One region of the Niveibacterium microcysteis genome, then DNA from elsewhere that is predicted to be linked to it. Evidence: predicted binding sites of a transcription regulator. Region 1 holds the regulator's gene; each other region holds the start of a gene.
The links. The regulator FliA, encoded in region 1, starts transcription of late flagellar genes. The targets are predictions, from matches to a motif close to CTAAAGTTNNNNNNNNNNNNGCCGNTA.

Region 1 (10,133 bases):
CGTTGAGCGCCGGGCCGATGCCCTTGGTGGCTGCCTGTGCGGTGCGCACGTTGGCGCGGACCGACACGTTCATGCCGATGAAGCCGCAAGCGCCGGAAAGGATGGCGCCGACGACAAAGCCGCCTGCGGTTGTGAGGTCAAGGAAAATACCGATCAGCACTGCAAGGACCACGCCGACGATGGCGATTGTCCTGTACTGCCTTGCGAGGTAAGCCGCAGCCCCTTGTTGGATCGCGCCGGCAATTTCTTGCATGCGAGCGTTTCCGGGGTCTTGCGAAAGAATCCAGCTGCGTGAAATGAAGCCGTATAGAACGGCAGCAAGGCCACAGGCCAAGGCGAGATACAACGCCATGGTCGTCGACATATGGGCAACTCCTTTGTTTTGTAAGGTCAAACTGCCTGAAGCGACTCTCTTGGCGTCCGTGTCGTAGAACTCCGCGATCGCGGGCGCTGCGGCATCCTAATGGACGCTCGTCCCCCAACGCAACGCGCGGCGCGGCGCGTCTGATCCAGCGCAAGTCCGCGAGTTTGGGTGCGGTGCAGCAACCCGTAAGCTTGGGATGTTAAAATTCGGCCCTGCGCGTTCCCAAATCACACAGAGAGACCGACATGAGCCTTCACAACGTCACGCCGGGCAGCAAGGCCCCGGGCGAATTCAACGTCATCATCGAGATCCCGGCCCACGCCGATCCGATCAAATACGAAGTCGACAAAGAAACCGGCGCGATGTTTGTCGACCGGTTCATGGGTACTTCGATGCACTACCCGTGCAACTACGGCTATATCCCTTGCACGATCGCCGGTGACGGCGACCCGGTCGACGTGCTGGTCGTAACACCGTTCCCGCTGCTGCCGGGTATCGTGGTGCGCTGCCGCGCGATCGGCATGCTCAAGATGCAGGACGAGGGCGGCGAGGACGCCAAGCTGATCGCTGTGCCGATCAGCAAGACCACGTCGCTGTACGACCGCGTCAAGAGCCTGGACGACCTGCCCGAGCTGCTGCGCAGCCAGATCGTGCACTTCTTCGAGCACTACAAGGATCTGGAGCCGGGCAAGTGGGTCAAGGTGCTTGGCTGGGGCGGACTGGAAGATGCAATCGGCGAGATCATGGCCGGCATCGAGAAGGGCTCCAAGGGCTGATATTTGTTCGTTTAGCCCTAAAGTTGGGAGAGATTCGGTTCGTTAACTAAATCGTGGGGTGGTTCCCACGCATCGACTCTCTCCTTGAAGGCCGTCCCACGGGGCGGCCTTTTCTTTTGCTGAGCGCCTTTGGGTGGCGTGAATACAGGCTTTGCTGATGGTTCCTGAGGGCGCCCGAAAGACCTTAGTGCTTGCCGGTGACGTGTCCTGCGTTTCATCGGAATCTGCTGGAGGCTTTGCGCTGCATGGTTCCTGATCGTGAAGCGCCCCGAATCGACCGGGCGGGATGGCTTTGGGGGCCGCCGCATCGGCCCCATGCCGGAAGTCCGTTGTACCTGGCCGAATAGCGGGCGTTAACCCCGCCTTATCGGGGCCTCGTGCGTGACCTGCTTGCCGATAATCAGCCACACGGAGTTCATGCGCCATGGCTGAAGACAGCGATCTCGAACGTACAGAACCAGCATCAGGCCGACGGCTTGAGCAGGCCCGCGAGGAGGGCAATGTCCCCCGTTCACGCGAGCTTGGGAGTCTGGTTGTGCTGCTCGGCGGCGTAGCGACGATGTGGGTGCTGGGGGGCTGGCTGTATCAGCGGATGGCGATGCTCACCCGGGCGGGGCTTTCGCTCGAGCCCGCGCAGACGCGCGACCCGGCGCTGATGATCCATGCCCTGTCCGATCTGTTCACCGACGGGCTGACGACCTTGCTGCCGCTGTTTCTGGTGCTGGTGATCGCCTCCGTGGCGGGGCCGATCGCGGTGGGCGGGTTCAATGTGTCTACCAAGGCATTCTCGTTCCAGGCCTCAAGGCTGAACCCGGTTGCGGGCCTGATGCGGCTGTTTTCGATGCACGGCTTGTCGGAGCTTGTGAAGGCGCTGCTCAAGGCGATCCTGATCGGCTCGATCGGCTACTCGGTGATGAAGGCGCGTGGCGAACAGTCGCTGCACCTGATGGTGATGGCGGTCGAGCCGGGGCTGTACGAGTTCGCGCAGATGCTCCTGGCCTCGACCCTCACATTGGTGTCCGGTTTGGTGTTGATCGCACTGGTTGATGTGCCTTTCCAGCTCTGGCAGTACTACAGCAAGCTGCGCATGACCAAGGATGAGCTCAAGCAGGAATTCAAGCAGCAGGAGGGCGACCCGCAGATCAAAGGTCGCATCCGCCAGCGTCAGCGCGAGATGGCTCGCCGCCGCATGATGCAAGAGGTGCCCAAGGCGGACGTGGTGGTGACCAACCCGACCCACTACGCAGTGGCGATTCGCTACGACGGTGCTTCGATGCGCGCCCCGAGGGTGGTCGCTAAGGGCAGCGACCTCGTGGCCCAGCAGATCCGCGAGGTGGCGCGGGCGAACCAGGTGCCACTGCTCGAAGCCCCGCCGCTGGCCCGTGCGCTGTACCGCCACACCGAGATTGGCGACGAAGTACCTGCGGCGCTCTACACCGCGGTGGCCGAGGTGATGGCGTGGGTCTTCACCTTGCGCCATGCAGCGGCGCATGGGGCTACACCGCCCGCGGAACCCTCCCACCTGCCGGTGCCGCCGAAGCTTGACCCGGCGCACGGTGTCGCAGGGGCGCCGCAATGACTGCGCAAAACCGATTTGTCCGGATGACCGCCGCGCATCGCGCTGCGGTCGCCGCGTTGAAGGAGCCGAAGCATGGCGAGTAACACCAACGTCGTAGACCTGCGGGAGATCTTCTCGCTGGCCAATATCCGGCAGCTCGCCGCCCCCATCCTGATCGTGATGGTGCTGGCGATGATGGTGCTGCCGCTGCCAGCCTTCCTGCTCGATCTGTTGTTTACCTTCAACCTGGCCGTCGCGGTGATGGTGCTGCTGGTCGGCATGTACACCCGCAAGCCCTTGGATTTCTCGGCCTTTCCAACGGTGCTGCTTACCACCACCTTGCTGCGACTTTCCTTGAACGTTGCGTCAACGCGGGTCGTGCTGCTGGAAGGGCATACCGGCCCGGACGCCGCCGGCAAGGTGATCGAGGCGTTTGGTCACTTCCTGGTTGGCGGCAACACGGCCGTGGGCATCATCGTGTTCATCATCCTCACGGTGATCAACTTTGTCGTGATCACCAAGGGCGCCGGGCGGATCGCCGAGGTGGGGGCACGCTTCACCCTTGATGCGATGCCGGGCAAGCAGATGGCGATCGACGCCGATCTGAATGCCGGCCTGATCGACGACAAGGAAGCGAAACGTCGTCGCTCTGAAATCAGCCAGGAGGCGGATTTCTACGGTGCGATGGACGGTGCGTCCAAGTTTGTTCGCGGCGACGCGGTCGCCGGCATCCTGATCATGGTGATCAACGTGTTCGGTGGCCTCATCGTCGGCATCGTTCAGCACGATTTGTCGGCCGCCGAGGCCGGCAAGGTCTACACGCTGCTGGCGATCGGTGATGGCCTCGTCGCCCAGTTGCCAGCGCTGGTGATCTCGGTTGCCGCCGGTATGGTGGTGTCGCGCGTGGGTGACGACCAGGACGTTGGTGCCCAAGTCGTCGGGCAGGTCTTCACCAACCCGACGGTGATGGTGCTGACCGCGGCCATCCTGGGCCTGATGGGCCTGATTCCGGGCATGCCGAACTTCGTCTTCCTGCTGCTTGCCTCCGCCTTCGGCTGGGGCGCTTGGCACCTGACCAAGAAGGCCAAGGCGGATGCCGAGGCGGCCGAATCGTTCGCAGCCCCGACGCCGACTGCGCCGACCGAATCCAACGAGGCAAGCTGGGCCGACGTAACGCCGGTTGACGTGCTGGGGCTCGAAGTGGGCTACCGCTTGATCCCGATGGTCGACAAGGGGCAGGACGGCGAACTGCTGCGCCGCATCCGCGGTTTGCGCAAGAAGTTTGCACAGGACGTCGGCTTCCTGGCTGCGCCGGTGCACATCCGCGACAACCTGGAGCTGCGCCCCAACGCTTATCGAATCACTCTCAAGGGGGTCGAGATCGGCACTGGCGATGCCTACCCCGGCATGTATCTGGCGATCAACCCTGGTCGGGTCAGCGGCCCGCTGCCTGGCAACCAGACGCGCGACCCGGCGTTCGGCCTGCCCGCGATCTGGATCGAGGCGGGGCTGCGCGAACAGGCGCACGCGATGGGCTACACCGTGGTGGACGCCAGCACGGTTGTCGCGACGCATCTGAACCACGTGATCATTGGCCATTCGGCAGATCTGCTCGGGCGGACGGAGACGCAGTCGCTACTCGATCACATCGCAAAGGATTCGCCCAAGCTGGTCGAGGATCTGGTGCCCAAGCTCATGCCGCTGCATGTGCTGCAGCGGGTGTTGCAGTACCTGCTGGAAGAGGGCGTCAACATCCGCGACATGCGCACGATCATCGAGACGCTGGCGGAGCAGGCTACCCGCACCCAGGACCCGATGGAACTCGCCGCGCGCGTGCGCACCGCGCTCGGCCGAGCGATCGTGCAGCAGATGTTCCCCGGAGGCGTCGAACTGCAAGTCATGGCGCTGGACCCGACGCTCGAACGCCTGCTGCTGCAGGCCATGCAATCGGGCGGCGGCGAAGGGGTGTTGGAGCCCAACCTCGCCGACAACCTCATGCGCGAAGCGGCGGGGGCGGCGCAACGGCAGGAGGATCTCGGCCTGCCGCCGGTGCTGCTGGTGCCCAACCAACTGCGCTGGCTGCTTGCGCGCTTCCTGCGCCGTGCGGTGCCGAACATGCGGGTGCTCGCCAATTCCGAAGTGCCGGAGTCGCGCAACATCCGCGTCACCGCGATCATCGGTGGTAAGGGGTGATCCGATTCTCGGCTTTTCGATGGCGCCTGCGGGCGCCATTTTTCATTGCGGCAAGCCATGCGGCAGAAATGGCCGGTTTTTCCCGGCGTGTTCTGCCGCTCACTACCCGGTGTGGCGGCGAATAATCGGCCCCAGGCAATGCCAGATGCGTCCTTCGTGGGTGGAATGGCACTTGCTGATACGGGATAGATGATTCGCGGCCCTTGCCGCGCAAGGCAAGCAGCACCGGAGGCTCACGATGATCAACGTCAAGCGTTACTACGGCCGCACCGCCCGCGACGCGCTTCGGCTCGTCAAGGAAGAACTCGGCAACGACGCCGTGGTGCTTTCCAACCGGGCGGTTGATGGTGGCGTCGAGATCCTGGCGCTGCCGAGCGAAGAGGTCGGCGCCGTGCAAGCCGGTATTCGCGCGCAGACGCGCGCCGCCGCTGCGCCGCCCGCGCCGGCACCGACGGCTGCGCCGATCCGGGTCGAGCCGCCGCAACCGCGCGCCGCTGCGCCGCGCATGCAGGCGCCGGCGAGCGACGATGCTGATTTCCGAGTCAGCCTCAGCACCCGTGTCGCCCGTGCAGGCGGGGGTGACGTATCGCTCAATCAAGGCCTGGCCGAGGGCGTGCCACATGCGGTGAGCGATCCGCACGCCCAGATCCGCCCCTTCATTCCGCCGCGGGTTGACCGCTACGGTCGCCCGGAAGAACCACCGCTGGAGCGCACGACGCCGCCCGAGAACCCCTGGGCGCAACGCGCAGAGTTGCGGGCCGAGGCAGCTGACAGTTATCCGCGCCCGACGCGCCCCGCGAGCGCCCCAGCTGCGCGGCGCGACCGCCAGGCGGAAGAACAGGCTGCGGAGCTGGCCCGCCAGGCCGCTGAGGCGGCTGCGGCCGAGAAGGTGCGTGCGCTGGAAGCTGCCAACGCCAAGATGGCCGACGAAATGGGTGCGATCCGCGGCATGATCGAACGCCAGCTGGCCGGGTTCGCCTGGGGTGAGCTCACCCGCGGGGCGCCGGTGCGCGCGCAGATTATGAGCGAACTGCTGGAAGCGGGTTTTTCCGCACAGCTCTCACGCGAGCTGACCGAGGTGGTGCCGGTCGATGTCAGCGCGGATCAGGCGCGCAGCCTGGTTCGCAACCAGATCGGGCGCCGCATGCTGACGCTCGAATCCGAGGCTGATCTGATCGAGCGCGGCGGTGTCTATGCGCTCGTGGGGCCCACCGGTGTGGGCAAGACGACGACCGCAGCCAAGCTTGCCGCACGCTGCGTGGTGCGCCACGGCGCCGATCGCCTTGCGCTGATCACCACTGACGGCTACCGGATCGGCGCGCACGAGCAGCTGCGCATTTACGGTCGCATCCTTGGCGTGCAAGTTCATACGGTGCGCGATGCGTCCGAACTTCGCCGCACACTCCAGGATCTCGCGGGCAAGCACATGGTGCTGATCGACACGATCGGCATGAGCCAGCGCGACAAGATGGTTGCCGAGCAGGCCGCGATGCTATCGGGCGCTGGCCATGTTCGCCGGCTGTTGCTGCTGAATGCGACGAGCCGCGGCGATACGCTGGAAGATGTGGTGCGCGCCTACGAGGGCCCGGATCTCGCCGGTTGCATCCTGAGCAAGACCGACGAGGCCGCATCGCTGGCGCCGGCGCTTGACGTGGTGATCCGCCACGAACTGCGTGCCTACTACATTGCAAACGGCCAGCGCGTGCCGGAAGACCTGCATCTGCCAAATCGTGCGTGGCTGACGCACCGTGCGCTGCGCGAACTGGCGCCTGATTCGCCTTTCCGTCTGACGCCCGAAGATGCCGGCCTGCTCAGCTCGGCCCCACGCAACCGCGACAACGACGGAGCGCGCGCATGAAACCCGGATTCGAGGATCAGGCTGCTGGCTTGCGTCGCCTGCTGCGCCGCGCGCCACCTCAAGTGGTCGCGGTGAGCGCCTTCGGTGCCGGTGCGATGCATTGGCTGGCGGGGCAGGCGCTGACGCGCGCACAAGGCGGCCGCCAGGTAACGGTGTTCGACGAGATGGCAAGCTGCGGCAACCTCGCCGACGCGCTCGGCGCTGCGGCGCGTTTCGATCTCTTGCAGGCGGTGGAGCGCCATGTATCGCTTGAGGCTGCGCGCGTCGAGGCCGGGCCGGGGCTGTCGCTGTATTCGTCGGCGCGCCTGGCACGGGCCCTGAATGGCGCCGACCGGGTGTTGAGCGAGCGTTTCGCCGAAACCTGCCGCGCCTTGCAGCGTGGCTGCGATCTCTGGTTGATCCACGCACGGGCCGACGAGCGCCGTAGCCTCTCGCCGCTCGCCAGTGCGGCGCACCGGATGGTTGTCGTGGTCGACGGCTCGCCGCGGGCGATCACCGAAGCCTACGCGCTGATCAAGCATTTGGATGGTGGTCCTTGGCCGCAGATCGACCTGGCTCTGGCAAATCCCCGTGACCAGGACGAGGCAGAGGCCCTGTTGGCCAACCTGATCCTGGTCGGGCATCGGCAAACGAGCCTCGCGCTGCGTCGCGTGAAGGGATTGGATGCTTGTGCGGCAGCCGCCGCGGCAGCATCTGACACTACGACGGACGGCGTGTTTCTGGATCGTGTTCTCGGCTTGGCGCGGCGAAGGCAGCGCACCTCGATGGCGCTGGCGCTGTGAGCCAGAAGAAAAAATCCTGAAATAGGGCTCAATTTCCCTCTCAGGCGGCCGATAGTGTGAGTAGTGACGGCAGGGAGGCTTCGTCCGAAGCCTCGAACGAGACCGTAGAAGAGAGAGTCACACGATGTACACCGCATCGGGAACGCTAGACAAGAACCAACTCGTCACGCAGTACGTTCCACTGGTGAAGCGAATTGCGTATCACCTGATGGCCAAACTGCCGGCGAGCGTGCAGGTTGAAGACATCATCCAGAACGGCATGCTGGGTTTGCTCGACGCGATCGGGCGTTACGAAGAGGGCCTGGGTGCCCAGTTCGAAACCTATGCGGTCCAACGTATCCGCGGCGCCATGCTCGATGGCCTGCGCGAAAACGACTGGCTGCCGCGCAGCCTGCGCCGCGAGATGCGCCGCATCGAAGGCGCGATCCACCAGCTTGAACAACGCCACGGCCGCCAGCCGACCGAGAAGGAACTGGCCGAAACGCTTGGCATGACGCTGGCCGACTATCAGAAGATGCTGCAGGAAGCGCGCGGCTATCAACTGGTCTACTTCGAGGATTTCAGCGACGAGGAGGAAGAAGACTTCCTCGAGCGCCATGTCGCCGGCAATGAGGCGGATCCGCTCGACATGCTGGAAGACAAGAAGATGCGCGAATCGCTGATCAAGGCGATCGACGATCTGCCCGAGCGCGAGAAGATGGTGATGGGTCTGTACTACGAGGAAGACCTGAACCTGCGCGAGATTGGCGAAGTGCTCGGCGTTTCCGAATCGCGCGTCTGTCAGTTGCACAGCCAGGCGATCGCACGCCTGCGCTCGCGCATCTCGGGCCAGGTGCGTAGCCATGCAGCCAGTGCGCGCGGACGCCGCGCGTCGATCTGAGCGGAGCGCGCGCCGTGGATAAGATCAGCATCCTCGGCCTGTTTGTCGGCTTGACGGCTATCGTCGGCGGGCAGGTGCTCGAAGGCGGCCACATCGGCTCACTGGTCCAGCCCACGGCTTTCCTGATCGTGATTGGCGGAACGCTCGGCGCGGTGATGCTGCAAAGCCCATTCACGGTGTTTCGCCAGGGGCTTCGGATGGGCGCTTGGATCTTCGTGCCTCCGGTTCCGCCGTTTCGCCGTGTCATCGAGCAAATCGTTTCCTGGAGTGGTATCGCACGCAAGGAAGGCCTGCTGGCGCTGGAAGGGCAGGCGATGGGGCTGAAAGACAGCTTTGCCGCCAAGGGCTTACAGCTGCTCGTCGATGGTGTCGAACCGGAACGGCTTCGCGAGGTGCTCGAAGTCGAAATCGGCGCCTGGGAGCAGCAGATGAAAACCAGTGCCAAGGTGTGGGAGGCCGCAGGTGGTTATGCGCCGACCATCGGTATCCTGGGTGCGGTGATGGGTCTCATCCATGTGATGGAGAACCTTTCTGACCCTTCAAAGCTTGGCGCGGGCATTGCGGTGGCCTTCGTGGCGACGATCTATGGCGTCGGCTCGGCGAACCTGATCTTTCTGCCGATCGCGAAAAAGCTTCAGGCGCACATCGCGCAACTCGTCGCAGTGCGCGAAATGCTGGTCGATGGCCTGGTTGGCATCGCCCATGGCGATAATCCGCGCATTATCGAAAGCCGCTTGCAGGGCTACGTTACGTGAACATTTGCATGAGTGTTCTGGCACGCAGTCGTGTCGCGGGCACGTAACCGCAGGTCGATCGCACTTTTCTTTGGGTGATAATGGCCGTCTGGTGCCGATGTGTGCTGGGTGCCTGACCTTGTCCCCGACCTTAGTTAAACACTCTGATGACCACAAAACTCTCGCTGGCAAAATCAATCTCTGCGTTCTTCCTCCTTTCGGTCCTGTCAGCGTGTGGGGGCGGAGGGGATTCGGCCGGCGACAATTCGTCGAACCAGCCCACAACTCCGCCCGCAACGTCTTGTAGTGACGCCGGGGTTGCAGCTTCGAACTCAAGTGCATTTCCGACTGTATGTATGCTTACCAGCAGCGGAGAAATGGTGTTTGAGCTCTACCCTGCGAAGGCTCCAGCTACCGTCGACAATTTCCTGAAGTATGTGGCGGCGGGTTTCTATTCCGATACGGCGATTCACCGGATCGTGCCTTCGTTTGTCTTTCAAGGTGGCGGCTACACCAGCGATCTGAAGGCTAAAGCACCGCTCTACGCGCCGATCGTGCTGGAGAGCAACAATGGTTTGAGCAATGTTCGCGGTACCTTGGCGATGGCTCGGACTGATCAGCCCAATTCAGCGACCTCGCAGTTCTTCGTCAATACAGCCGATAACCTTGCCCTCAACTATGACCCGTCTGTAGTTGTGGCGAACGGCTATGCGGTGTTCGGAAAGATCATCTCTGGTGTCGCGGTGATGGATCGTATCGGAGTCAGCTTGAGCGACGCCTCCGGCGTACCTATTGCCGGTATCCGGGTCTATTGGGTCAAACAGCTCAAATAATTAGCGAGTTTGGGAAATAGACATCGAACGGGTCGCCGTCTGGCGGCCCGTTTTTCTGTGGCGCATTGAGTTCGCGAGCATCAGGAATCGGGCGGGCCTGCCGTTAATTGGCTAACAACTGAAACTTTGGACCTTAGCCATGGCCGGTCGTCGCA
Region 2 (10,133 bases), 390 kb from region 1:
CAGTTTTGCATCCATTCAAACGCTCCAGTACGCGCTCCAGCGCCCCTTCCCTGATGTCGGCATCCACCGGCAGCACCCAGGTTTCGCGTGGCGCAAAAGCTTGCAATTTTATCGCATCCTTCTCGGTCACCACGAGCGCATCGGCGTCGCGCAGCGCAACGTCATCTGCCGTGAACGGGTGGTGATCGGCGAAGGCCTCTTCAGCCACCGGGTGGAGGCCGAAATCGTGCAGGGTCGAAAAGAAACGCTCGGGCCGGCCGATGCCGGCCAGCGCGCGCAGCTTCAATCCGGAAAATTCGCCCGGCGAACGCCGTTGGCGCGGGTCCGCCAGTCGGTAGAAGGCCGTCGGCCACAGGCGCATCGAATACACCGGTGCCGGAGGGCACTTGGCCCGCACCGCCGGTGGCATATCGCCGTGCGCCAAAACCAGGTGAGCCTGCGCCAAACGCTTCACCGGCTCGCGCAATGGCCCCGCCGGCAGCATCAGGCGGTTGCCCATCTGGTGCGCATCAACCACGACGATCTCGACGTCGCGCTTCAGACGGTAGTGCTGCAGACCGTCGTCCGTCACAATCACATCGACTTCCGGGTGCGCTTCGCGCAAGGCCCGCGCGGCGGCAACCCGGTCGCGCCCGATCCAAACCGGGCAGCGCGAGCGCCGCGCCAGCAGCACCGGCTCATCGCCGCAGACTGCGGGATCGCTGTCGGGCTCGACGCCTTGCACGCCTTCGGCGCTGCCACCATAGCCCCGGCTCACGACAGCTGGCCGAAAACCCGCTGCGCGCAAGTGCTCGACGAGCCAGATCACGACCGGCGTCTTGCCACTGCCGCCCACCGCGATGTTGCCGACAACCACGACCGGCACACCGACCGCATAGCTGCGCAGCCAGCCGAGGCGGAACATCGCGCACCGACACGCAACGACAGCACGGAACAGGAGCGAGAGCGGAAAGAGAAACGCCGCGGGGACGCCGCGGCGTTTCCAGAAGCCTGGAGCAGAACGCACGGTCAGTTCTGGCTGGCCTGCGTGGCGAAGGTGATCTGCGGCAGATCGGCAGCCTGCGCGGCCTGCATCACGTCGATCACCGCCTGATGCGGTGTCTTGGCATCGGCGTTGATGATCACGACCGGCTCCTTCTCGCTCTGCGGACGCGCACGACGCAAGGCATCGGCGATCGCGGCAGGCTCACGGCTGCTGACGGGCACACGATTGACGATCACATCCCCTACCGCCGTGACGATCACGTCGATCTCGTTCGGCACGCTCTTGGCGGCCGGCGCAGCGGCGGTCGGCAGGTTGATCTCGAGCCCCGAAAACTTCGAGTAGGTCGTCGTGAGCATCAGGAAGATGATGATCACGAGCATCACGTCGATCAGCGGGATCAGATTGATCTCGACGTCCTCAGTACGACGTCCGCGGCGAAAGTTCATCTGGAGACTCCGGGCCGCTCAGCGGCGCTCGCCGTGCAGCACTTCCACCAGCTTGATCGCCTGCTGTTCCATCTCGACGACAAAATCGTCGACCTGGGCGCGGAAGTGGCGATAGGCGATCAGCGACGGAATCGCGATGATCAGGCCGAAACCGGTGTTGTAGAGCGCCACCGAGATACCGTGCGCCAGTTGCTGCGGGTTGGTACCACCCGGCGACGTGGAGCCGAAGATCTCGATCATGCCGATCACGGTACCGAACAGGCCCATCAGCGGCGTGACGGTGGAAATCGTGCCCAGGGTCGTGAGGAAACGGCCCAGCTCATGCGCCACGGCACCGCCGGCCTCTTCGATCGACTCCTTCATCACGTCGCGCGAAGCCTTGGCGTTCTTGAGCCCGGCGGCAAGCACGCGGCCCAGCGGCGAGTGGTTCGCCACCCGCAACACCAGCTCATCGGTGATGCCGCCCTGACGGAGATCGCCAATGATCTTGTCGACCAGCCCGACAGGGACAATTTTGCTGCGACGCAGCGCGACGACCCGTTCAAGGATCAAAGCAAGGGCGATGACGGACGCCACGATCAGGAAGTAGATCGGCCAACCGGCAGCCTGAATGATCGCCAACACGTGTGCAGCTCCTTTAGATGCGGGGGATATCGCGAAGCATGGGACTTTAGCGCGGCGGCATGGCGACCGGCAAGCCGGACGACAGTGCACACAATCCACAGATTCTGTGGATAAGTCGGTGGATTGCCGTCGTGACAGCGCGCTAAGTCACCGTCCCACAAGGGATTTTTCTGCTCCGATGCAAAATGAAGCTATGATGAAAGATCATATTTTTCAGTAACTTACAAGCCCTGATTGCCGATTCGTCGATCTGCCGCACGAATTGCCCTGCAAGCAGCGCGGGATGTGGATTCCGCTAGAATGGAGCCAATGTTTACGCGCCCTGACGCCCCATTTCGCCCCGCAGACGAAGCCCTGGCCGTGTCGGAATTTGTCCGACACGCGCGGCGCGTGCTTGAGGGCGCATTTCCGCTCGGCTGGATCAGCGGCGAAGTGGCCAACCTCACCCGAGCGGCATCGGGGCACCTCTACTTCACGTTACGGGACAGTGCAGCACAGGTGCGCTGCGTGATGTATCGATCGCGCGCCCAGTTGCTGCCGTTCCGCCTTGAGGAAGGCCTCCAGGTCGACGTACGCGCGCTCACCACGCTCTACGAACCGCGCGGCGAGTTTCAATTGCAGGTGGAAGGCATACGTCAGGCGGGGCGCGGTGGCCTTTTCGAGGCTTTTCTGCGGCTCAAGGAGCGTTTGGCCGCCGAGGGCCTGTTCGACGAAGCGCGCAAGCGCCCCCTGCCGCCAATGCCGCGCGGGATCGGCATCGTCACGTCGACTGCCGGCGCGGCCCTGCACGATGTGCTGGTCGCGCTTGAGCGCCGCGCACCACATCTGCCGGTAGTGATCTATCCCAGCCCAGTTCAGGGTGCCGACGCGGGCGGGCGCCTTGCCGCCGCAGTTGCCGAAGCAGGCGCCCGCGCGTCGGCCGACGGTATCGACGTTTTGCTGGTATGCCGTGGCGGTGGCAGCCTTGAAGACTTGTGGGCCTTCAACGACGAGCAACTGGTGCGCGCAATCGTACGCAGCCCGATTCCGGTGATTTGCGGCGTCGGCCACGAAACAGACTTTACGCTCGCCGACTTTGCGGCCGACCTTCGCGCGGCAACACCGACGGCGGCCGCTGAACTGGCCAGCGCCGGGCTGATGCTGGCGGCACAGCGGCTGAGCCGCCATCGCGATGCGCTGCGACGGCTCGCCCTGCGCAGGGTCGAAAGCGCCTATGAAACCCTCGACCGCGCCCGCCTGAGACTGCGCCATCCTCGCGAACGGTTGGCGCGACAACGGGATCGCGTCGCAGCCCTCGCGCCTCGGCTTGACCGCGCCGCGGCACTGCGGATCGAAAGGCTTCGCGCGCGCTGTGGCTTGCTCGGGCAACGGCTCGGCCATGCACTGCCGGACCCCGCAGCCAAGCGAATCGTCGTCGAGCGACTTGGGCAAGCACTTTCCGCCAGCTTTGACCGCCGGCTGACAGGTAGCCAACGCCAGCTCGACGCGCTGCGCGCCCAATTGGGTCAGCTCAACCCCGATGCCGTGCTGGCGCGCGGCTACGCAATCGTGCGCGACGAGCAAGGCCGGGTCGTGCGTGACGCCGCCGGGCTGATGCCGGGCGATCTGATCGATGTGCAAACGCGCGACGCGCAAATTGCAGCACGGATCGAGACCCTTTCCGCGAAAGGGTCGAAACCCGGGCCCCAGCACGACTAGAATTCGACTTCCAACCCACAGGAGCACACAAAAAATGGAACATACGCTGCCCGCTCTGCCCTACGCGAAAGACGCACTGGTCCCGCACATCTCGGTCGAGACCTTTGACTATCACTACGCCAAGCACCACCAGGCCTATGTGACCAACCTGAACAACCTGATCAAGGGCACCGAATTCGAAGCCCTCGACCTGGAAGCCATCGTGAAGAAGGCGCCGGCTGGTGGCGTCTACAACAACGCCGCGCAGGTGTGGAACCACACCTTCTTCTGGAATTCGATGAAGCCGAACGGCGGCGGCGCCCCGAGCGGCAAGCTCGCCGAAGCGATCAATGCCAAGTTCGGCAGCTTCGACGCTTTCAAGGAAGCCTTCACCAAGAGCGCAGTCGGCAACTTCGGTTCCGGCTGGACCTGGCTGGTGAAGAAGGCTGACGGCTCGGTCGACATCGTGAACATGGGCCCGGCAGGCACGCCGCTGACCACGGGCGACACCGCGCTGCTGACGATCGACGTGTGGGAGCACGCCTACTACATCGACTACCGCAACGCACGCCCGAAGTTCGTTGAGGTGTTCCTCAACAACCTCGCAAACTGGGACTTCGCCGCCGCCAACTTCGGCGCCTGACCCCGGTAACAACGCCGGGCCTGCGGGCCCGGCGCGCCCTCAACCCGGGCCCAACAGCGTCGCACGCGCAAGGCAGGTAGTATTGCGCGTCTGGCAACAACCCCCTTCACGGCAGATTCCCCTACAGTCCGGGAACGAAATGCCGTAATCGCGAGAATCGGGGGCGCGACGTCGGCCATGCCTGTGGCCGGAACGACACGGGAGATCAAGGTGAGCGAGGCGCAGAACCAGCCGGACGACGAACTGGAGTTCATAGACGACGAGCCGGAAGCCGGAAGCGCGACGGGCCACGAGAGCCTGCGCAAGTCCTGGCGGGTGCTGATCGTCGACGATGATCCGGATGTCCACAGCACGACCGTCCTTGCCCTGCGCAACACGCAGATCCTGCATCGACCGCTGCACTTCCTGCACACCTACTCGGCAAGCCAGACCCGCGAGCTGTTGCAGCACGAGCACGACATTGCGGTGATCTTGCTCGACGTGGTGATGGAGAACGAAGACGCCGGCCTGCGTCTCGTGAAAACCATCCGTGAAGACCACGGCATGAACGAAACGCGGATCATCCTGCGCACCGGGCAGCCCGGATATGCGCCAGAGATCGACGCGATCCGCGACTACGACATCAACGACTACAAGACCAAGTCCGAACTCACCCGCAACAAGCTCTACACGACGCTGACGGCCGCGATCCGCTCCTACGAGCAGATCCGCACCATCAACGCAAGCCGGCGTGGCCTCGACATGATCGTGCAGGCTAGCGCCGAACTGATGGCGCTGCACGGCGTGCGCAACTTTGCCGCTGGCGTGATCACGCAGATCGCCGCGTTGCTGGGCTTGGCGCCCGAAGGCTTGGTGTGTGCGCAGGAAAGCAGTACCAGTGTCGACGCCGGCAGCGACGAAGTCACGGTGATCGCCGCGGCAGGCCGCTATGCGGACCTGATCAACCGGCCGCTCGATGCAATCAACGACCCGGAAATCCGTGCCGCGCTGACGCGCTGCCTGCATGATCAGCGCAACCTCTACGATGGTCCGGGCACGACGCTGTTCTTTCAGGGCAATGCGCACCGCGATGTGGCGGCTTACCTGGATACGCGCGAAACGCTGGACGACATCGACCGTCGGCTGCTTGAAGTCTTCTGTACCAACATCGCTGTCGGCTTCGACAATGCGGCGCTGTTCTCGCGGCTGCACAGCTTTGCGTACTACGACCAGCTCTCGCGGCTGCCGAACCGGATCCACTTCATCACGCAGATCGACCGGCGCCTCGCCACGCACGACCATGCAGACCAGATCCTGGCGCTGGTGGACCTCGATCACTTCGCCGAAACCAACGACGCGCTCGGTCACCGCTTCGGCGACCAGTTGCTGCAGGAAGTTGCTGCGCGACTCAAGCAGGCGGTCGGCGATCAGGTGGTGGTGGCACGTGTTTCGGGCGACACGTTCGGCCTCCTCGGGCCAACCTCGCAGCTCTCGCCCAGCTACATCATGGGGCTGTTCAACGACCCCTTCGTGATCGACGGGCAAGAGCTCATGGTATCGATCACCTGTGGCGTGCTGAGCCTCTCCGACGCGGGCTCAAGCGGTGGTGAGGCGCTGAAAGACGCCAACATCGCGCTCAAGCGCGCGAAGCAACGCAACCGCGGCGAGATCAACTACTTCACCCGCGAGATGAGCGTCGAGATCCAGGAACGGGTAATGCTGTTGCAGGCGCTTCGGCAGGCCTTCGACAACGAACGCCTGTTCATGGTCTATCAGCCGCAGGTCAGCCTGGTCACACGCAAGGCGATCGGTCTTGAGGCGCTCATTCGGTGGCGCGACGACGACGGCAAGTTCATCGCGCCAGACCGCTTCATCCCGCTTGCCGAGCACTCGGGCCTGATCGTCAACATCGGCGAGTGGGTCATGCGGGTCGCCTGCCATCAGCAGGCACGGCTCGCGCGTGCCGGCTATGGCTATCTACGCATGGCGATCAACGTCTCCGTCGCGCAGTTCCGTCACCCGCGCTTCCCGTACATGCTCAAGCGCGCGATTGAAGACAGCGGTTGCGACCCGGCCTGCATCGAGCTGGAAATCACCGAATCGATGGCGATGGTTGAGGCTGACTTCCTGCTTCAGACGCTCGACAAGCTCAAGGAGTCTGGCATCACGGTTGCGGTCGACGATTTCGGCACCGGATTCTCGTCGCTCTCGTACCTGCAGCGCCTGAAAGTGGATCGCCTGAAGATCGATCGCGCCTTCGTGAATGAAATCACCGATTCCGAACGCGGTGCAAAGATCCCGGAAATGGTGATCCAGCTCAGCCACAAGCTCGGCTTGAAGGTGATTGCCGAGGGCGTGGAGGATCTGGCGCAGGCCGACGTCCTGCAAAACCTCGGTTGCCATGAAGCCCAGGGCTACTACTTTGGCCGACCGATGGAACCCAGCGCACTGATGGACTGGCTGGCGGCTCAGAAAGACTGAAACGTCCACCGGCAGCACGACCCCAAAGCCAAGCATGGCACGCCGCCTTAATGTCCGACGCGCGATCATTGCAGCGGTGTTGTTTGGCCTGCTGGTGCCGGGCACGCTGGTCGGGCTGATCGGCGGCCGGCAACTCTACGCCGACACACTGCGCGCGCGAACCGACGAGGCCCTCAATCAGTACGGCGACGTGCTCGCGCTTGGGCTGCAAGAACCCCTCTGGGCTTTCAACCCGCCCGCCGCGCACAAACTGATCGAAGCCGTGATGCGCAGCCCGGACGTGCAGCGGGTGGTGGTTCAGGACACCAGCCTTGGCGTCTTCGTGGAGGAGCATCGGCCGGAGCGGGCGACCGGCTCCACTTACCAGACGACGCGCACGATCCTGCATGACGAGCGCCCGCTGGGCACCGTGCGCATCGAGATCTCCGACGTGCAGGTGATGCGCTCGCTGCGCTCCCAGTTGATCGCGCTGGTGAGCGTACTGGTTGCACAGACCTTGCTGGCCTTCGCGCTGATCGCACTGGTGCTGGAACGCCGACTCGTGAAGCCGCTCAAACGCGTTGGCGCCGAGGCCGATCGACTCGCCTCAGGCGAGCTGGACACGCCGATCGTGCCGCAGTCGGACGATGAGATTGGTGCGCTCGAAGGGCGACTCGAATCCACCCGCCGCTCCCTCGGCGAACTGCTCGGCACGCTGGGCGAGAAGAACCTGCAGCTTGAAGTGGATCTGCTTGAGCGCCGCAGGGCTGAAGACGCCGCCCAGCGCAGCGAAGCGCACATGCGGCTGCTGGTTGCGCAAAGCCCGATCGCGATCATCGAGATCCAGCTCGATGGCACCGTGCTGGCATGGAACACCGCAGCCGAACAGATCTTCGGTTGGCGTGCGCAGCAAGCCATCGGCCGCGAGATCACCTTCCTGCTTCCCGACAACAGTGCGCTTGGTGCCGCAGAGCTCATCCGCGCCGGCGACGACGCGACAGGCGCGGACGGCTCGGGCTGGCGTCAGGAGCTCGACGCCCTGCGGCAGGACGGCACACGCATCACCTGCCAATGGCACAACAACGTGGTGCGCGACGCGCAAGGGCTGCCCCAACGGATCGTCGCGATGGCGGAGGACATCACTGAGCGCAAGGCGGCCGAGCTGCGCATCCGAGAATCGCGCCGCATGCTGCAGAACGTGCTCGACACCATTCCGGTACGTGTGTTCTGGAAAGACACCGAAAGCCGCTACCTGGGTGCCAACACGCTTTTCGCCCGCGATATCGGCCTGCCGATGTCCGAACTGGTCGGCCGCACCGACAGCCAGATCGGCGTACGCAATGCGGCCGGCCACGAATCGGATGACCGCGCCGTGATGAGCGGTGGTGAGCTTCGCATCAACACCGAAGAAGCCGTTACCGTCGCAGACGGTAGCGTGCGCTGGCACCGCAGCAGCAAGGTCGCCCTGCGCGATGCCAACGACAAGGTCGTCGGCGTATTGGGCGTCTATGACGACATCAGCGACCGTAAGTCCGCCGAACTCGCGCTGGCGCAGTCCGAAGCACGCCTGCGGGCGCTCATCGACTATGCGCCCCTTGGCGTATTCGAATACGAACTCGATGCAGGGGCACGGCTGGTGCTCATCACTACCAACCGCGCCGCCGATCGCATTCTCGGCATCGACTGCGCTCGTCTGCGCGGCCAGGCGCTGGAAGAAGCCTTCCCTGGCCAGGCGGAGACGCCGATGCCAGCCGCGTTGCGTCACGTGGCCCGCAGTGGCGAGCGCTATGCGAACGATGACTTCCGCTTTGCCGTGAGCGGGCAGCTGATGACATTCGACGTCCACGCGTTCCAGACGGGGCCGAACCGCGTGGCCGTCCTGTTCCGCGAAGTATCAGACCTGCGGCGCGCCGCATCGGCCCTGCGCGGACTCGCCAGCGCCCGTGACAGCGATGGCGACCCAGGCTTCTACAGTACCGTGCTTACGCTCTTCGCAGATGCGGTCGGCGCCACTCGTGCCTCGATCGGGCTGCTCAGCAACGAAGATTGGCACCCCCTCGCACGAATCGGCGAAGGAGAATTGGGGCAGTCCGATACCCAATTGGCAGAGCTCGCACGGCGAGGCGAGCATGTGCTGTTGCCGGATCATTCGCGTGAGGATCTAACACCCTCAATCGCAGCGCTTGCGCCATCGCGCGGCGGCTACCTGTGTGTACCGCTGACCAGCGCTGACGGTCAATCATTCGGCCTGCTGAGTGCAAGCTTTGACAAGCCGATCAGCAACCCCGAGCTCGCGCGATCCCTGGGCGACGTGTTCGCGCTACGGGCGAGCACCGAGTGGGCCCGCCAGCGCACCCTCAATGCGTTGCGTGAAAGCCAGGAGAAATTCTCGCTGGCCTTCAACGAGGCCCCGGTCGCCATGACGCTCGCCAACATGAGCAACGGCGAGTTGCTCGACGTTAACCGCGCTTTCTCCGACCTATTCGGCTACAGCCATGCAGAAGCGGTTGGGCACACCAGCACGGAACTGGGACTCTTCGTCGAGCCGTCGGTTCGGGTGCAATGGGTCAACGAAGTGGCCAAGCATGGCTATGCGTCCGGCACCGACCTGGAACTCAAGGACAAGGCCGGCCGCCACCTGAAGACACGGGTCTGGGCACGGGTGCTGCCCGATGGCAACACCGACACGATTCTCGTGAACATCATCGACATGACCGAGCAACTTCGCATTCAACGCGAGGTTGAAGAACTCAATCGCACACTCGAGGCCCGCGTCGAGCAACGCACGCGCGACCTCAAACAGACACTGGAGCGCCTGCAGCTGACGCAGAACGAGCTGGTGCAGGCCGAAAAGCTGGCCGCACTGGCCGGGCTGGTCGCAGGTGTCGCCCATGAGCTGAACACGCCGATCGGCAATAGCATGATGGTGGCCAGCACGCTACGCGATTCCACGCTCGGCGTGCATGCCAGCATGCAAACCGGGCTGCGTCGATCACAACTGAACGAATACCTCAACGAAGCCGACTCCGCGACCGACATCCTGATGCGTAACCTGCATCGTGCGGCGGAACTGATCTCCAGCTTCAAGCAAGTGGCCGTGGACCAGACCAGCCAGCAGCGTCGCACCTTCAAACTCGAAGAGCTCGTCAGCGAGATCGTCCTGACGCTGCAACCCACCTTCCGCACCACCCCGTTCCAGGTCGAAACCGAGGTCCAACCCGGCGTGCGGCTCGATAGCTACCCCGGACCGCTTGGCCAAGTGCTGACCAACCTGATCGCCAACGCCATCATCCATGGCCTGGAGGGTCGGGATAGTGGA
Region 3 (10,133 bases), 910 kb from region 1:
CGCGCAACACATTGGCGAAAACCTGGGCGGAGGCGCGTTCGGCGGGTGTGTTCAGCGCCGCGACGCAGAGCGGCTCCCACACCAGTCGGCGGAGTGTGGGTGTTTGCGCGGTGCGATCGAGAAGCGTACTGACGGTGACGTCTTCGGTGAGCACGAAGCGGATGCGCTTGAGGTGTGACAGCAATCGCGCTGCTGCGCGACGATCGGCCCAGCTCAGACCCTTTGCTCTCAGCAGGCCGACCGCGAGATGGAAGGGGGCGGGCAAATCCGCGGCCTGCAGATCAAGAACGCCCGGAATGTGAATGAAGAACGGCCTCGAATAAAGGCGCTTCGGGCTTACGCCAAGCAGTCGCAGCATCCGGAGCGTCTCGGTGTAGGCGCCGATCAGGATGTGCTGGCCGTTGTCGATGCGCCAACCGTCCTTTTCCACCACGCGGGCTCGCCCGCCCAGCGTTGCGCTGCCTTCGAAAACCGATACGCGGATGTCGGCGCGCGCGAGCTCAACCGCGCAGGACAGGCCGGCCCAGCCGCCGCCGATGATTGCAACGTGCGGCGTCATGCGGGCGTCGTAGGGGCAGGGATGTCGGCGACGTGAAAGCGGTACTGCCCCTTGCGGCGATCCTCGAAGTAAAGGCGCAGCGTCATCGCGACAGAGCGGAAGGCGAGTTCGTCCCAAGGGATTTCATGCTCGGCGAAGAGGCGGGTCTCAAGCGACTCCTCTCCGGGCCGGAAGTCGAGATCCAGCAAGCGTGCGCGGTACAGGATATGGACCTGGCTGATGTGCGCGACGTTGATCAGCGAATACATGTCGCCGACATCGATTCGCGCGCAGGCTTCTTCGGCAGTTTCTCTGGCCGCCGCTTGCGCAGTGGTTTCGTCGTTTTCCATGAAGCCAGCGGGCAGCGTCCACTTGCCATAGCGGGGCTCGATGGCGCGGCGGCACAGCAGGATGCGGTCTTCCCACTCGGGAATGGCGCCGACGACCATCTTCGGGTTGCTGTAATGGATCGTCCCGCAGGCATCGCAGACGTGCCGGGGCAGCGTGTCGCCGGGAGGGATCCGGTGCGCGACCGGGGCGCCGCATTGGGAGCAGAAGTTCATGGCCTGGTTTTCAGGAGGGGCGCGAGCAGCGGCGATTGTAAACCAGGGCTGGTGCGGGGCGGCGCAGCGTTTGCGAGAGCAGCCCTAAAGTTCTGCGAGTGCCGGTCGTTAATCGAGCGAATGCAGCAAAAAGACGCTTACATGACTGGTAATGCTTCCCTGAACGGTCTCTCAAAGCTTGAGCGTCTGCGTGCGACTGGTAATCTGCCGTCGCCTAAAGGTGTTGCGCTCGCGATCATGCGGGCCACGCAAGGCGACGATATTTCGATCGCCGAGCTGGGTCGCATCATCAAGACCGACCCCGCTTTCGTCGGGCGCCTGATCAAGGCCGCGAACGGCCATCTTGGCTACGGCCGCCATCCGATCGCCTCGGTGCAGGATGCGCTGATGGTGCTCGGCATGCCTGCGGTGCGGGCGCTGGCGCTCGGCTTCTCGCTGCTGTCGAGCCATCGCAGTGGGGCATGCCAGAGCTTTGACTACGAGGGTTTCTGGGCTTCCTCCCTCATGCGCGCCACGGCGATGCAGGCGATCACGCTGCGTACGCGTGCGGCACCTGCGGACGAGGCCTATTGCGTCGGTTTGCTGTCGCGTATCGGCGAGCTGGCGATGGCCACCTTGTATCCAGAGCAGTACGGCGACCTGCTGCGCCTGAGTGCAGCCGGTTCCGATGAGCTGGTGGCGCGCGAGCAGGCCGCGTTCGCGCTCGATCACCGTGAGCTGTCCGGTCTGATGCTTGCAGATTGGGGCATGCCGCGTACCTTCGCGCAGGTGGTAGCAGTGCATGGGCAGCCGGAACATGCCTGGCCGGCGGATGATTCGCGTGAGGCGACGCTGTGTCGGTCGCTGGCCTTGGCTGCTGAGCTTGGGCGCCTCTGCGAGACCGAGCGGAGCGAACATGCCCGGCGGGTGCCGTCTATCGTCGCGCTGGCTTCAAGCCTGCAGATTGATGGCGCCGAATTGAATGAAACCTGCGACGCCGCGATTCGCGATTGGTCGGAGTGGTCGTCGCTGCTGCAACTAGCCCCCGTCCAGATTGACGCTTTTTCGAGCCTCGTCGAGCGCAGTGCAGTGGCCGCGCCGGAGCCTGTGACGCAGGCGGCTCCCGCTGTGGCGGCCCCAACGGATGTTGCCGTGCCGCCACCGGCAAAACGCCATATGCGGGTACTGGTGGTTGAGTCTGACGCTGCGGTGAGGGCCTCGATTCGTACGCTGCTCCACGACGCCGGCCATGAAGTCCATGAGGTCGACACGATCGCGCAGGCGGCCGAGGCGGCGATCCTGACGCAGCCGCATTTGATGATCGTCGAGTGGTCCTTGTCCGACGGCAGCGGCCTGAAGCTTGTAGAGCGGCTGCGGCAGACGCGCGTCGGGCGCAGCATCTACGTGCTGGTGCTGACCAGCCATGAGAACGAACAGCGTTTGGTCGAAGCCTTCGAATGTGGCGTGGATGACTTCATTACCAAGCCGATCAACGGCCGCGTGCTGCTGGCGCGTATGCGCGCCGGGTTGCGTGTGGTGAAGCTGCATGAAGAGATCGAGCGCGATCGCGAGGAGATCCGCCATTTCGCGTCGGAATTGGCAGTCTCGAATCGCCGCTTGCAGGATGTCGCGCTGACCGATGTGCTGACGGCACTGCCGAACCGGCGCTACTTCATCGATCGCGTCGAGCAGGAGTGGTCGGCCGCTTCGCGCAGCCAGCGCCCGATGGTTTGCATGGCGATCGAAGTGGATGGCTTGGCCCAGATCCGCTCGACCTACGGTCAGATGATTGGCGACGCGGTGGTCAAGCATGTTGGCAGTGTCCTGAAGCAGGCCCTTCGCACCCACGATGTGTTGGCGCGAACAGACGACGGCGTGTTTTCGGTGTTGTGTCCCGACACCGATGTGCAGGGTGCGGGCCTTGTTGCCGAGCGTCTGCGTCAGCAAGTGGAGGCAACGCCGTTCCGGGTTGATCGGCTCCAGCTTCGAATTGCTGTCCAGATCGGGTTGGCGCAGCGGAATTCGTCGATGAGTGCACCTGAAACCCTCATCAGCGAGGCCTCAAGTGAACTTTCTGCCTCAAAGGGCGCTGTTGCCGGCACAGGCCGGGCGGCCGGTTTTGCTCTTTTTTCGGAGCGAGAGGGTGTTGTAACGCCTTGATTGTTTGAGGTTTGTTTCCGATTTTTGCGCCGTGTAGGTGAAATTCCTACATGGCGCTGGTCGTTTTCGCCTACGCGATTATCCGAAATCGCCCGACTCAAGTTTCCTGAGTGCCGTTGGTACTGTTGCTTCCACACGATAAGTCGCCAAAAAGGCGACGGACTGAGGAGGTCACCATGCGCACGGCAAACTTGGCGGAAGAGATCCGCGAACTGAATCTGTCCTACCTGATGCTGGCCCAGCGACTGCTGCTGGAAGACCGGCAGGCGGGCATGTTCCGCCTGGGTGTGGGTGAAGACGCGGCCGATGTGCTCGAGTCGCTCTCTCCGGCGCAGATTCTGCGCATGTCGAGCTCGGGCATGATGCTATGCCAGGTCCGCTTCGACGAGCGCCTGCTGCTCGAACTGCTCGCCAACCACGAGCGCGAGCCCGCAGTTGCAAGCATTCACGCCGCAATCCTGGCGGCCAGCCGCCCGGTCGAAAACCTCGCCTGAGGGTCGCGCCATGGCAACCCGAAGCGTGGTGCAGGATGCGATCGATACCCAGAGTGCGATCGAGATGATTCGCATGGGGGCGCGCATGCAGATGCTGGAGGCGGAGACCTCCTTGTCGCGCGAGCGGTTGCTGCGCCTCTACAAGGAAGTGCGCGGCGAATCGCCGCCGAAGGGCATGCTGCCGTTCTCGACCGACTGGTTCATGACCTGGCAACAGAACATTCATGCTTCGCTGTTCATGGGGTTTCATCGGTTTCTGCAAGAGCATGGCGGGCAACGCGGACTTGAGTCGGTGCTCTCGGCCTATCGCTTGTACATCGCCCACTGCGAAGAGCACGATCTTGAGCGCGTCTTGAGCCTGACGCGCGCCTGGACGCTGATCCGTTTTTTTGACGCGCACATGTTGCAACTCGCCGGCTGCACTCGCTGTGGTGGCCGCTACGTTGCGCACGCCTACGACCCGACGCACGACTACGTCTGTGGGCTGTGCAACGTACCCTCGCGTGCGGGCAAGACCCGCCGCGCCGCCGCCCAAAGCGACGCCAGTCTGACCGGCTGACCTCCTCCTTGCTCAGCAAGGAGCTGCGCCGTCGGCACGCAAGTGCCGACGGCTTTTTTTGCGCCGTAGGGCCCGCGAAATCGGCTGTTGCAGTGCAGCGCGGGTGCTCAAGTTTCTCTTGGCGCCGCCGTTACAGGCTCAGTCGGGTGCTGAAACACGGATGTTTCTGTAGGAAGGGCAGAAGGCAATGTTCCTGATCATTGGCTACGTGATCATCCTCGCCGCGTCAGTCGGCACATATGCGATCCACGGCAGCCTTGCGGCGTTGTGGGTCCCCACCGAGTACATCGCAATCCTCGGTTTGATGATTGGCGGCCTTGTGGCCGGCAATAGTCTCAAGACCATCAAGTCGGTCGCCGGGGCCGTTCCAGGCGTATTCAAGGGATCGCCTTACAACAAGGCGATGTACGTTGATTTGCTCGCGATGCTCTATGAGATCCTCGCCAAGGTGCGCAAGGAAGGGTTGATGTCGATCGAGAACGACATCGAAAACCCCGAGAGCAGCGCGATCTTTGGCAAGTACCCGAGCGTCACTGGTGATCACCATGCGATGGAGTTCCTGACCGACTATCTGCGCATGATGGTCGGCGGCAACCTCAATGCCTTCGAGATCGAAAACCTGATGGACATGGAGATCGAGACCCACCATCAGGAGGCACACACACCGGTGCACGCGGTGACCAAAATGGCCGACGGCGTTCCGGCCTTCGGTATCGTCGTCGCGGTGATGGGCGTGGTGAACGTGATGGGCTCGGTCGGTCAGCCGCCTGCGGTGCTCGGCAAGATGATCGGCGGCGCGCTCGTCGGTACCTTCCTCGGCATCCTGCTTTCCTACGGTTTCGTTGGTCCGCTGGCTGGCCAGATGGAACAGAAGATGGAAGAGGGCGGAAAGATCTTCCAGTGCATCAAGGTGGTACTGCTCGCAAGCATGAACGGCTATGCGCCGCAGGTCGCCATCGAATTTGGCCGTAAGGTGTTGTTCTCGACGGACCGCCCCGGCTTCAAGGAACTCGAAGACGAGATCAAGAGCCGCAAGAAGTAAGCACGGGCTTTGACCAGCCGGACCAAGTGACTACTCGCCTATCTGACTAAATGGCCGAAGCTACCCAACAACCAATTGTCATCAAGCGCATCAAGAAGGGCGGCGGTGGTGCGCATGGCGGTGCATGGAAGATCGCGTACGCGGACTTCGTCACCGCGATGATGGCTTTCTTCCTGCTGATGTGGCTGCTGGGTTCAACCACCGAGGGCGACCTAAAAGGCATCTCGGATTACTTTCAGGCACCGGTCAAGATGTCCGCACAGGGCGGGCGGGGGACCGGCGATGCGACATCGGTGATCCCCGGCGGCGGCAACGACCTCACCAAATCGGTCGGCCAAGTGGCCAACGCCGACTACGACCAGCCGAAGAAGCGTCTGCGCCAACCTAAGCTCATGCCGGCCGATAACGAGGCAATCGAGCGCGCGCGTTTCGAGGAAGTGAAACAGAAGCTCGAAGCGATGATCGAGGCGTCACCAGTGCTGCGCCCGTTCGCCAAACAACTGCTGCTCGACATCACGTCGGAAGGTCTGCGGATCCAGATCGTCGACGAGAAGAACCGGCCAATGTTCGATAGCGGTGGGGCGACGCTCAAGCCCTACACCCGCGAGATCCTGCACGCGGTTGCACAGACGCTTAACGAGGTCGGCAACCGCATCAGCGTATCCGGCCATACCGATGCCACCCAGTACGCCGGGGGCGACCGCGGCTTTGGCAACTGGGAACTCTCCGCCGATCGCGCCAATGCCTGCCGGCGCGAACTGGTCTTTGGCGGGCTGACTGATGACCGGGTGGCGCGCGTGGTGGGCCTCGCCGCGACGATTCCACTCAAAGCCGAAGATCCGTACGACCCGATCAACCGCCGGATCAGCATCGTGGTGCTGAACAAGCGCGCTGAGGAGCAACTCGCAACGGCAGGTCGCACGCTGGAGGTCAGCGGCGCGGCACCGACTGCCAGTGATGTCGGGCGCGAAATGGACGGCAACGCAGTAAGGCCGGCGCAGTAAGCGGAGACAGAGGCCAACATGAAGTTCAGCAAACGATCTGCAATGAGCGTCGGTGCGGGCCTGAGCGTAGTGGCGACGGTGCTTGCATGGTGGTTTGCGTGGCCTGGTCTTGCCGCGGCTCTCGTGGCGGCAGCGCCATGGGCAATCTGTGTCGCCCTGATTGAGGCTGGCGAGGAGCGGGGTGCCGTGAGGCAAGTCGAGCCCGTGGCTGGCCCATTGCCCTCCAGTTTGGGTGATGCCGGCAACAGTGCCGCCGCGCAACTCGACGCGGTTCGTGGCGAGGTCGAGCGGATCCGCAGCCTGCTGCAGGACGCGATCCAGAAGCTGGGTGACAGCTTCAACGGTATGCATACCCATACCCTTGCACAGCGAGAGATCGCCTTGCAGATCACGGCGCAAGGTTCGGACGACGTGGCGCATCAGGATGGCTTCGACCGTTTTGTCAGCAACACCTCAACGGTGATGCAACGCATCGTTGATAGCGTGATCGAGAACAGTCGGATCGCGATGGAGTTGGTTGAACTGACCGAGACGATTTCGAAACGCGCGACCGATGTAGAGCAGATCCTTGGCGAGATCGGCGCGATCGCAAAGCAGACGAACCTGCTCGCGCTCAATGCTGCGATCGAGGCTGCACGTGCGGGGGAGGCGGGCCGGGGCTTCGCCGTGGTGGCTGACGAAGTGCGCGACCTGTCTGCCCGCACCAGTTCGTTCTCGCAACAGATTGGTGGCCTGATGCAATCGATGCGGGATGGTGTGCGCAGCACCGAAGCGGCGATCTCGCAGATGGCGTCGCAGGACATGACCTTTGCGCTGAACTCGAAGAGCGAGGTCGAAGAGGTGCTGGCGGCGGTTGAGCGCCTCAACGCCCAGCGCCGCCAGGGCGTAGAGCAACTCAGCCAGCATTCGAGCGCGATGGACGACGAAGTGAACCGCGCGATCATGGCGATGCAGTTTCAGGACATGGTCTCGCAGTTGGTCGGCCATGTGCTGCAGCGCGTGGATGCGCTGGAAGCCCTCGCGAAGTCGATCGGCGAACTGGCGGCCGCCCAAGCGCTGCCTGGTGTGCGTGAGCGAGCCGAGCAGGCCATTACGGCGCGCGTCAATGCGCTGCCCGCGATCAAGGATGTGCATACGGTGAATCAGGCTCGGATCGCGGTTGGCGATATCGAGCTGTTCTGAACAACAGGCAAGGAAAGCTGAACATCATGGCAAAGACGGTTCTCACGGTAGATGACTCGGCTTCGATCCGGCAGATGGTCTCTTTCACGCTCAAGAGTGCTGGCTACGACGTGCTGGAGGCCGTAGACGGCATGGATGGGCTGGAGAAGGCGAAGGGCCGCCCGGTATCACTGGTGCTGACGGACCAGAACATGCCGCGCATGGATGGCCTCAGCCTGATCAAGCAATTGCGCGCGCTGCCCCAATACCGCAGCGTGCCGATCCTGATGCTGACCACCGAGTCGTCCGACACCATGAAGCAGCAAGGGCGTGCCGCGGGGGCCACGGGGTGGCTGGTCAAGCCTTTTGATCCGCAGAAGCTCATCGAGGTCGTCAAGAAGGTCATCGGCTGAATCTGTCGCGGCAACACGTACCGGGCCAGGGGAGAGCGGCATGTCATTCGACATGAGCCAGTTCCACGCGGTGTTCTTCGAGGAATCCCGCGAGCACCTCGAGAACATGGAGTCCTTGCTGCTTGCCGTTGACGTTGCGGCGCCCGAGAGTGGCGATTTGCCCGCCATCTTCCGGGCGGCACATTCGATCAAGGGCTCGGCGGCGACCTTCGGATTCACCGATGTCGCCGAGCTGACGCATGTGATGGAGACGTTGCTCGATCTCGTGCGCAACGGGGCCATCACGCTGACCGAAGAAATGGTCGACGCTTGCCTCGCAGCAGGCGACGTACTGCGCAATTTGCTCGACGCCCATCAGGGCCATGGCGAGGCCGACCATGCCGCGGCGGAAGCGATGCGTGCGCGCCTTGCCGTGCTCGCCGAAGAGGCGCAGCGTGCGGTCGGCGCGATACCGGCAGCACCGGGTACCCACAAACGGGCGCGCACCTACCAGCTGGGCTTTGCGATGCTGCCGGGCGATCCGCAGGCGGACGAATCGGTTGCCAATCTGATCGCCGAGCTCAAGGAGCTGGGGGAAGTCATCGATGCTCGCCCGCCTGCCGAAGGCGCTCGCACCTGGTCGGTGAAACTGGCGAGCGATGTCGATCCTGAAACCTTGCGAACGGTATTGGAGTTCGTTGTCGACAGCGCTTCTGTGTCGATCGATGTCGTCGATGCCGCACCGGTGGCGCCGAAGGCCGACGAGGCCTTTGGTCTCTTCGATGATGCGCCGGGCGCCCCGGCCGCCGAAGAGACGGCGTACGGCTTCTTCGAACCTCTGAGCGAACCGGCCCCGACAAGCTCAAGCGACGATCCGGGATACGGCTTCTTCGAAACGCTGCCCGATGCAGCGTCCGCTGCGACGAGCGATGCCGCCGATGGCTCCTACGGTTTCTTCGAGCCGTTGCCGCAGCCCGCGATGGCGGCAGAGCGTCTGTCGCCGGCGATTGCTGCCACGACGGAAGTTGCCCCGCGCGGCACCACAACGCCCGCCGCTCAGCCGGCGAAGGATGCCGCCGCGCGGCCCGTCAGCAAGTCGGACGCCAGCTCGATCCGCGTGAACATCGAGCGCGTCGATCAGATGATCAACCTCGTCGGCGAGCTGGTGATCACCCAGGCCATGATCAGCCAGGCCGCCGGCGCGCTGGACCCGGTGCTGTACGAGCGCCTGCATAACGGCATTGCGCTGCTCGAACGCAACACCCGTGATCTGCAGGAATCGGTGATGTCGATCCGCATGCTGCCGATCTCGACGGTATTCAATCGCTTCCCGCGCGTGGTGCGTGATCTCTCCGGCAAGCTCGGAAAGCGCGTCGAACTGGTCACCGGGGGTGAGAACACTGAGCTGGACAAGGGGTTGGTGGAGTTGATTGCTGACCCGCTGACGCACCTGATCCGCAACAGCCTCGATCACGGCATCGAATCGCCGGAGCGGCGGCGCGAGGCGGGCAAGAGCGAAACCGGCCGCATCAACCTGCGTGCCTACCACCAGAGCGGCAATATCGTCATCGAGGTGGCGGACGACGGCGCGGGGCTCAATCGCAACCGCATTCTCGCCAAGGCACGCGAGCGCGGCTTGCCGGTGTCGGACAGCATGACCGATCAGGAAGTGTTCCAGCTGATTTTCGAGCCGGGCTTCTCTACCGCCGAGCAGGTCACGGACGTCTCCGGCCGCGGCGTCGGCATGGATGTGGTGAAGCGCAACATCGGGTCGCTGGGTGGCCGCATCGAGCTCGACTCGATGCTGGGTGTCGGCACCCGCGTAACGGTGCGTCTGCCGCTGACACTGGCGATTCTGGATGGCATGTCGGTCGGCCTTGCCGGCGAGACCTACATCATTCCGCTCGACTACGTTGTCGAGTCGCTGCAGCCAACGGCGGCGATGCTCAAGGCGGTGTCAGGCGTGGAGCGCTTGCTCGATGTGCGCGGTGAATACCTGCCCATCGTCGACCTGCACGAAGCCTTCGATACGCCGGGCGAGCGCAGTGCGTACGAGGCCGGAATCATGGTGATCCTTGAGTCGGACGGCAACAAGGTTGCCGCGTTCGTCGACGCACTGATCGGCCAGCACCAGGTCGTGATCAAGAGTCTGGAAGCCAATTACCGACGGGTGCCCGGCATTTCCGGCGCCACCATCATGGGTGACGGCCACGTCGCGCTGATCGTCGACCCACCCCAGCT

Region 2: the regulator FliA is predicted to act here: its motif matches at 4,497-4,523, upstream of JY500_RS07395 (GGDEF/EAL domain-containing response regulator).
Region 3: the regulator FliA is predicted to act here: its motif matches at 4,400-4,426, upstream of motA (flagellar motor stator protein MotA).

Annotation. Positions count from the first base shown of each region.
Region 1 is NZ_CP071060.1:1,995,673-2,005,805, forward strand. It holds gene JY500_RS09070 (sodium-translocating pyrophosphatase) at 1-364, opposite strand, end outside; gene ppa (inorganic diphosphatase) at 610-1,140, shown strand; gene flhB (flagellar biosynthesis protein FlhB) at 1,565-2,719, shown strand; gene flhA (flagellar biosynthesis protein FlhA) at 2,792-4,891, shown strand; gene flhF (flagellar biosynthesis GTPase FlhF) at 5,130-6,749, shown strand; gene JY500_RS09095 (MinD/ParA family ATP-binding protein) at 6,746-7,531, shown strand; gene JY500_RS09100 (RNA polymerase sigma factor FliA) at 7,656-8,411, shown strand; gene JY500_RS09105 (flagellar motor protein) at 8,426-9,166, shown strand; gene JY500_RS09110 (peptidylprolyl isomerase) at 9,502-9,978, shown strand; gene motD (flagellar motor protein MotD) at 10,118-10,133, shown strand, end outside.
Region 2 is NZ_CP071060.1:1,608,192-1,618,324, reverse strand. It holds gene JY500_RS07425 (Trm112 family protein) at 1-15, opposite strand, end outside; gene lpxK (tetraacyldisaccharide 4'-kinase) at 1-1,006, opposite strand, end outside; gene JY500_RS07415 (ExbD/TolR family protein) at 1,009-1,431, opposite strand; gene JY500_RS07410 (MotA/TolQ/ExbB proton channel family protein) at 1,450-2,055, opposite strand; gene xseA (exodeoxyribonuclease VII large subunit) at 2,356-3,753, shown strand; gene JY500_RS07400 (superoxide dismutase) at 3,788-4,375, shown strand; gene JY500_RS07395 (GGDEF/EAL domain-containing response regulator) at 4,553-6,835, shown strand; gene JY500_RS07390 (PAS domain S-box protein) at 6,870-10,133, shown strand, end outside.
Region 3 is NZ_CP071060.1:2,907,952-2,918,084, reverse strand. It holds gene hpnE (hydroxysqualene dehydroxylase HpnE) at 1-559, opposite strand, end outside; gene JY500_RS13215 (NUDIX hydrolase) at 556-1,101, opposite strand; gene JY500_RS13210 (HDOD domain-containing protein) at 1,003-3,240, shown strand; gene flhD (flagellar transcriptional regulator FlhD) at 3,417-3,734, shown strand; gene flhC (flagellar transcriptional regulator FlhC) at 3,745-4,293, shown strand; gene motA (flagellar motor stator protein MotA) at 4,481-5,335, shown strand; gene motB (flagellar motor protein MotB) at 5,386-6,339, shown strand; gene JY500_RS13185 (methyl-accepting chemotaxis protein) at 6,358-7,521, shown strand; gene JY500_RS13180 (response regulator) at 7,548-7,913, shown strand; gene JY500_RS13175 (chemotaxis protein CheW) at 7,954-10,133, shown strand, end outside.